2 regions of the Anaerosoma tenue genome follow, and region 1 is predicted to be linked to the other one. Evidence: riboswitches for the same ligand, from Rfam matches in the RefSeq annotation. Region 1 holds a riboswitch; the other holds the start of a gene.

What was found. A riboswitch is a leader RNA that binds a small molecule or an ion and turns the genes downstream of it on or off. The one in region 1 is predicted to bind cyclic di-GMP.
Region 2: linked by a shared signal. The riboswitch ahead of MSB02_RS08200 (cytochrome c3 family protein) and the one ahead of MSB02_RS10170 (hypothetical protein) in region 1 are both predicted to bind cyclic di-GMP.

Annotation. Positions count from the first base shown of each region.
Region 1 is NZ_JALNTY010000004.1:117,241-120,811, forward strand. Features, by position in the region: gene MSB02_RS10165 (SpaA isopeptide-forming pilin-related protein) at 1-825, shown strand, start outside; gene MSB02_RS10170 (hypothetical protein) at 974-1,570, opposite strand; cyclic di-GMP riboswitch class I at 1,665-1,756, opposite strand; gene MSB02_RS10175 (sortase) at 1,897-2,568, shown strand; gene MSB02_RS10180 (NAD-dependent epimerase/dehydratase family protein) at 2,578-3,519, shown strand; gene MSB02_RS10185 (uracil-DNA glycosylase family protein) at 3,516-3,571, shown strand, end outside.
Region 2 is NZ_JALNTY010000003.1:117,032-120,602, forward strand. Features, by position in the region: gene ilvD (dihydroxy-acid dehydratase) at 1-140, opposite strand, end outside; gene MSB02_RS08200 (cytochrome c3 family protein) at 636-1,976, opposite strand; cyclic di-GMP riboswitch class II at 2,084-2,167, opposite strand; gene MSB02_RS08205 (acetoin utilization protein AcuC) at 2,397-3,545, shown strand; gene MSB02_RS08210 (TolB family protein) at 3,561-3,571, opposite strand, start outside.

The sequences.
Region 1 (3,571 bases):
CTCGTGATCTACAAGTTCCACGACCTCGATGAGGACGGGGAATACGACGAGGGCGAGCCGATGCTCGAGGACTGGGAGTTCACGGTCACCGTGGAGTCCGAGCCCATCCTCAACGACCAGATCAACCCTTCGGCGATCATGCTGATCGGGACCGGTCTCACCGACGGTGACGGCATGCTCGAGTTCCTTGGCTTGGATCCCGCTGAGTACACCGTGACCGAGACGCTGCAGGACGGCTGGGTCAACACCACGCCGCTCACGCAGGTCGCGACGGTCGTCGATGGCGAGACCACCGAGGTATGGTTCGGCAACGTCGAGTTGTTCCTCCCGTTCACCGAACTGGACCTCGCAATCACCAAGGTGGCCGATCGTGACAGTGCCGCTCCTGGTGCTCTCGTGACATACACTTTGACCTACTGGAACAATGGCGAACTTGCTGCCGAGAACTACACGATCGTCGATGATTTCGACGAGCGGTACGTCACCGTTGTCGATGCCAACGGCGGCGTCGTGTCGGGTGGGAAGATCACCTGGACGATGGCCGGTCCGCTTGCGCTCGAAGACGGTAAGCAGACGCTGACCTACACGGTGCGGATCGACGAGGACATGCCGGATGGCCGGACCAACGTCGACAACGTCGTTGTGATCGATCATCCGCAGGATGCCGATCCCACCAACAACTCCGACGATGAGCGCGTCGTGGTGCGGGTAGGCGAACCGTTCCTGCCGTTCACCGGTACGGAGGCGTGGCTGCTGCTTGCGGCAGCGTTGGCAGCCGGCACGGCCGGTCTGGCGCTCAGGCTTGCACCCCGCAAGACGTCGTAGCGCACACCGGTTGTGAGGGGCCCGGCACTGTCCGACTGCCGGGGCGAGGGGCGCACTCGAGAGGGTGCGCCCCTCTTTGTGCGCATACAACGAGACCCCGGGGAGGGAGGTCCGGGGTCTCGTGTCGCTCCTATGGGGGTGCCGCGTCTTACAGCGCCGGGATGTTCTCGCCCCAGTCGATGACACCGTTGTCACGCCAGTCGAGGATGTGTCCCACCTCGTGGGCGATGATGCGCTCCAGGCTGCTGGTGTGCGTGGGGCTGATCACGATGCGGCCCGACTGGTAGTAGCAGATCGCCTGGTATCCCTTGGCGTCGCCGAAGGTGACGGTCGAGCCGGCGAGGATCGGGTACTTGGAGATGTAGCGGGCCAGGATCGACCGCGCGGTTGCCGTCTCGTCAACGGGAGCGGAGGTGGTGCTGCGGGCGCTTGAGCTCGTGGTGGATGCCGACGAAGTCCGGGTGCTGCTGGTGCGGGCCGCGCTTGTGGCGGCTGGCGCGGGCGCCTCGATCTTCGTGGCCGTGCGTGCGGCGGTGCGAACGCTCTTCGCGAGCGGCTCGACCGAGTCCGCGACGAGTGCCGCTGTGTGCGTTTCGGCACTGAGCCTGTTGCGGAAGACGCCGCCGATGTTGGCTGCGGCGACCGCGTCATCGACCGGTGCGAAGCCTGCGACGAGAACGAGTGCGAGGGCAACGAGCGTGGTCGCCGCTGCGAACCTCATCGTCCGGGTGGTGATGCTGGTCATGGTGGATCGCCCCTTGTTCGAGTTCCTCGCGCACATCGGCCCGACTTCTCCTCAAGGCGCAGAGGTGTCGGGCCGACAACGCGTGGCTCGTACCTTCGGCAATCCGGCTGTCGTGGGAAGCGAGGCTTCCGGTAGACCCGTGATTTTGCGAAGCCGACCTTTCGGCCGACCGTGCCTTTTCGGGAGCGATCCGATGTTCGCTTTTCAATCCTGCCGTACACTTCTCATATCGGCAGCGGTACGGCTGGTCTTTATAGCATATTGTGTCGTTCGTCACAGGATTCTTGTGAGGAACGTCACACCGCTCGAGCGGAGGTCTGCAGAACGTGCGCCTACGGGATCGCTGGATACGCGCAACAGGGAACCTCCTGCTCGGCGTCGCCCTAGGCCTTGGGTCGTACTACGGGCTCACGACCCTCGTCGGCTCCCATGCCCAGGAGGTCCTGCGCGACGAGGCGGCTGCGGTGGCTCCCTACCGGGCCGAGGCGCCCGACAAGGTCCTCGAGGCGCCCGATGGCCCCGCCCTGGACTTCTCTGGGTGGCATGAGGAGGACGAGGCGCACTGGCGGTCGCTCGATGCGGGTGCGGTGTTCGGGAGGATCGTGATCCCGGCGATCGGGTTGGATACCCTCGTGGTGAACGGCGTGAGTACCGCTGACCTGCGAAAAGGTCCCGGATGGATCGACTGGACCGATCTCCCGGGGCCGGAGGGCACCTGCGGCATATCGGGACACCGCACGACCTACGGCGCGCCGTTCGCACGCGTGGATGAGCTCGTGCAGGGTGATACCATCGACCTGTACTCACCGTACCGGCGCTATCGCTATTCTGTGACCGGTACGGTGATAGTGCGTCCGGACCAGATCGAGGTCGTAGCGCCAACGGAGCACCCCTCATTGACGCTCACGGCCTGTCATCCGCCGTACAGCGCACGGTATCGCATAGCGGTACAGGCGGAACTCGTCGAAGTGCGGCGCGTCTCCGGAGATGCGCCATAGGGAGGCAGCATGAGGGTGGTCGTAACGGGAGGCGCCGGATTCATCGGCGGTAATCTGGTCCACGCGCTGCTGGGTGGCGGGGCCGAGGTGACGATCATCGACGACCTCTCAACAGGGTCGATGGACAACGTGCACCCGGCAGCCGCCTTCCGATGCCTGGACGTGCTGTCTCCGGAGGCGGCACAAGCCATCAGCGATGCGCATCCGGACGTGGTGGTCCACCTCGCCGCACAGGTGAGCGTTGCCGCTTCGCTGGCGGATCCGGCGTTCGACCGGGCGGTGAACGTAGATGGGACGCGCGCTGTGGCTGAGGCCGCGGTCGCTGCGGGTGCAAGGCGGGTCCTGTCGGCGTCCTCTGCCGCCGTGTACGGAGAACCGCAGGAGCTGCCGCTCACCGAGACGTCGCCCACTGCGCCTGCTGTGCCGTACGGCGCATCCAAGCTGGAGGCTGAGGGCGTCATCGCGGAGGTGCTGCGACCGGCGGGCGTGGACTTCGCTTCTCTGCGGTTCGCGAACGTCTACGGACCCCGTCAGCGAGCCGAGGGTGAGGGAGGCGTGGTGGCGGAGTTCGCCTCTCGTATGGCGCGCGGTGAGACGCCGGTGATATTCGGCTCGGGCAGCCAGACCAGGGACTTCATCTACGTGGCCGACGTGGTCAACGCGTGTGTCCTGGCTGCGACCCACGAGGGGGTACTCGCCCATCCCGGCGTGAGCGGCCCCGCGTACAACATCTCCACGGGGACGGCGACGTCCGTGAACATGCTGGCCGAGGGGCTGCGGGTGGCCATGCGGTACCCCGGGGCGATCGAGCGGGCGGATGCCCGCGAGGGGGACGTCGAAGAAAGCGTCCTCTCTCCCGCAAAAGCGGCGGATGCCTTCGGCTGGAGCGCAGCGGTGGAACTGCAGGCCGGACTCGCCGCGACCGGGACCTGGTTCATGCAGCAGTCGTGAAGGATCCCGCGGACATCACCGGCGAGGCGAAGCGGCTCGATGCTCTCTTCCG
Region 2 (3,571 bases), on a different contig from region 1:
GGGATGATCTCATTGGCGGAGTTGATCACGGCAACAAGCGGGCGCGCGATCTCCTCGTCGGTGAGGCCGTCGGCCTTCAAGAGGCTGCGATGAGGCGCCCGTGCGGGGCCGCTCTTCATCAGGTCGCTTCGATACTCCATGCTCAGACCCTGCCTTCCTGGGCGGGGACCCGTTGTGCCGCATGGAGCGAGGTGAGAGATGCAGAGGATCGGCTCGCAGCCGTCCGCATCCATGGAGACGGCACGTATGCCCGGATCGGGCGATGCCATCACACTCATGCGGCAGGTAACGGATGCCGCCGACCCGTCCTACTTGGTCCAGCCCCTGCGGAGGTCGTCCGCACCGGGTACCGGATCGTTCTTCCGGGTGGCTCTGGGGTGGGTTTCGAAGCGTCCCGCGCCGGGTTTCCACCGTCCCCGACTCTCTATTGCTGGGATTGACCTCTACTGTTCCCCGTCTACGCCGATCGTGCTCTGCGCTTGTGAGGCTGCGAGTATACACGAATGCTGAAGGGCCTGCACAAGCAGGCCCTTCAGCCCCTCAACGAGATCCCATGGGTCCCCCCGGACCTCGGACTCCCCTGCTCGTCGCGGCCGAGCCCCTACCCTCTCGGGCAGGCTCCCGGCCGGGCACATCTACCAGCGGCTCGGACGATCACGGTGCCGCGCAGGGTGACACGCATCGCACGTGCCGTCCCAGGGCGCCGTGAACGAGTCCACATACGTCTCGTGACACTCCACGCAGCCAACGGCGACGGTGGGCTTGAAGTGCTCGGTCTTGAGGTCCATGGAGTGGCAGTTGGGACAACCATTGCTCAAGGGCACTGACGCGTGAACGTCCACCGGGTAGTGCTGTGTCTCGACCGGCTGAAGCGCCCCGTGGCACGACGCGCACTCGATCGTGGCTGTGGACCAGTCGATCCGTCCGGCGGGCGCCCTGTGGCACAGTGCGCAGTCGGCAGAGCCGTCTGCAGCCACGTGCAGCGCGAGCGTGTCGCCCGTCTCGTGGCAATCCACGCAACCCGCGCTGTCGATGGCCGTATGGATCACGGACACATCGCCGTGGATCTCGTGACAGTCGTCGCAACCGGTAAGGCCGGCTGCGATCTCATCGGCATAGAGCGCGTTGGCGTGGCAACCCACACACCCGAACTCGCCCTCCTCGACGGTGCGATGCTCCTCATGGATGGTCATGAGGTCTCCCGAGGAATCATGGCACCCGTCGTCACTGCACCCGGACATCGGCGCCCAGGAACTGGTGTGCCGCTCGGCCCCGTAATGCTCCTCGAAGGTGAAGTGGCACGTAGCGCACTGCGGGATGAACTCGACCACGGCCACCTTGGCGAGATCGTGACAGGCCGGGTTGACGCACGTGGAGGGCTCGGTGACCGTACCGGTCCCGGTGGCCTGCACGTAGCTGACGCCCGGATAGCCGGAGACCGCGTGGTCCCCGTGTGGCACGGCATCAGAGTGGCATGCCGAGCAGGCTGCTGCCGCGTGACAACTCTGGCATTCGGCGGTGCTGCCCACCTTGAACACCAGCGAGTTGACCCAACCCTCGCCGGAGTGCGCCGCATGGAGCGTCTGCGGAGTACTGCTGAGGGAAACGGACGTCTTGAAGGTGCCGTAGACCGGATCGATGTACGTGGAAGTGAAGCGCTGCGTCAGATCCCGGATGATCGGCAGCATGCCACTATGGCAGTCGCTGCAGCGCGTGAACAGGAACGATGGGTTGTGCCAGTGCTGGCTCGTGTTGATCGCACCATGGCAGGTCGAGCACCTCGTGTAGTCCACGGCACCGACGCGGAAGTCCACGACGCGCACGCCGCTGACGGCGTCCACGCCGTGACAGACGTAGCACTCTTCCGAGCCGCTCGAGTACGTGGTGTCACCGGTCTCCTCGGCAATGGCCACACCTGCAGCGAGTGCGACAGTGACCAGAGCGAGGACCAGCACGGGCATGATACGAGGACGCATACGGATCGCCACCTCTTCTTCGGCACCGACATGTCGAAAAAGCCCACATGGGCGGCCCGGCCGCATCCCCCGTCCGCCCCTAGGGCGGGAAATGAAAAAACCGGCCGAACACGATCAGCCGGTTGCGCCACTCGCTCCCCGTCATCCAGGCGCCCAATCACAGATGGCGGTTCATCGCTTCGGATCGGCCCGGCACTCCCCCATATCCACCGGGCGATTGTGAATTATGAACGCTCTTGTACCGATTCGCAACCTTGTTGTGACACGCAACACATTAATGCCCATTCACACTGATGAGCGGCAGCACGTGACGATCAGACGCCGCACTCAGCCGCTCGGCACATCTGGGGACATATGAAGTAACCGTTGGTCCCTCGATCGAGTCCTTCCATACGTGCCATCCGCTGGACAGGAGGCTCCGTGCGCCCGGTCATCGTGTACGACACCTTGCTTGGCGCATACGACCTCGCGCCCTGGCACCCGCTCCGTCCCGAGCGGGTGACCCTGACACTCGATCTGATCGCCGCGTACGGCCTCATCGCCACCGGCGACGACCCTGGGCCGGGACGGTTCTCGCTCCTGCCACCCCGGGCGATCGACCGCGAGGCGCTGGCGCTTGTGCATGATGAGACGTACATCGAGGCCGTCGAGAGGGCCTCCATCGACCCGGATGCGCGGGTCGGGCACGGGATCGGCACCGGGGACGACCCGGCGTTCGCGGGGATGCACGAGGCCGCCACGCGCGTGGTAGCCGCCACGTGTACCGCATTGGACCACGTGCTTTCCGGTGTCTCAGTGCGGGCGTTCGCGCCAGCGGGCGGGCTACACCATGCGCACCGAGACCGTGCCGCCGGCTTCTGCATCTACAACGACGCCGCCGTCGCGATGGTACGCGCTCTATCCGAGCGGCCCGATCTCCGTATCGCCTACATCGACATCGACGCCCACCATGCCGACGGCGTGCAGGAGGCGTTCTGCAACGAGCCGCGGGTGCTTGTGGCCTCGATCCACGAGGACGGCCGGTACCTGTTCCCGGGCACCGGCTCCTATCGAGAGCGCGGAGCAGGTGATGGCCTCGGCACGACGATCAACGTGCCGCTGCCGCCGTACGCGGGACCTGACGGTTATCGGCTCGCCTTCGACAAGGTGGTGGATCCGCTGGTGCGCTCCTTCGCGCCCGACGTGATCGTCACCCAGAACGGCGCGGACGCACATTGGAGCGACCCGCTCACCTCGCTCGGCATGACCGTGCCCGGATACGAGATGCTGTTCACCCGGCTGAGCACGCTGGCCGACCGGGTCTGCGGCGGTCGGCTCGTCGCCCTTGGCGGAGGCGGGTATTCCTGGCTCACCGTGGTGCCCCGTGTGTGGACGCTGCTCGCCGCCTCGCTCCTGCGCCTTGACCTGTCCGATGAGATCCCCGCTGCATGGCAGGAACGGGTACGCGCACTCGGCGGGGAACCACCGACACGGCTCCGAGAGGACCCCGGTCCCGACCTGGACGACGACACGGTCGCGCGTGTCGAGCACGACACCGCCCATGTGATCTCACGCATCATGGCCGGATGACGACCGGCAGCCGAGTCATCGAACGC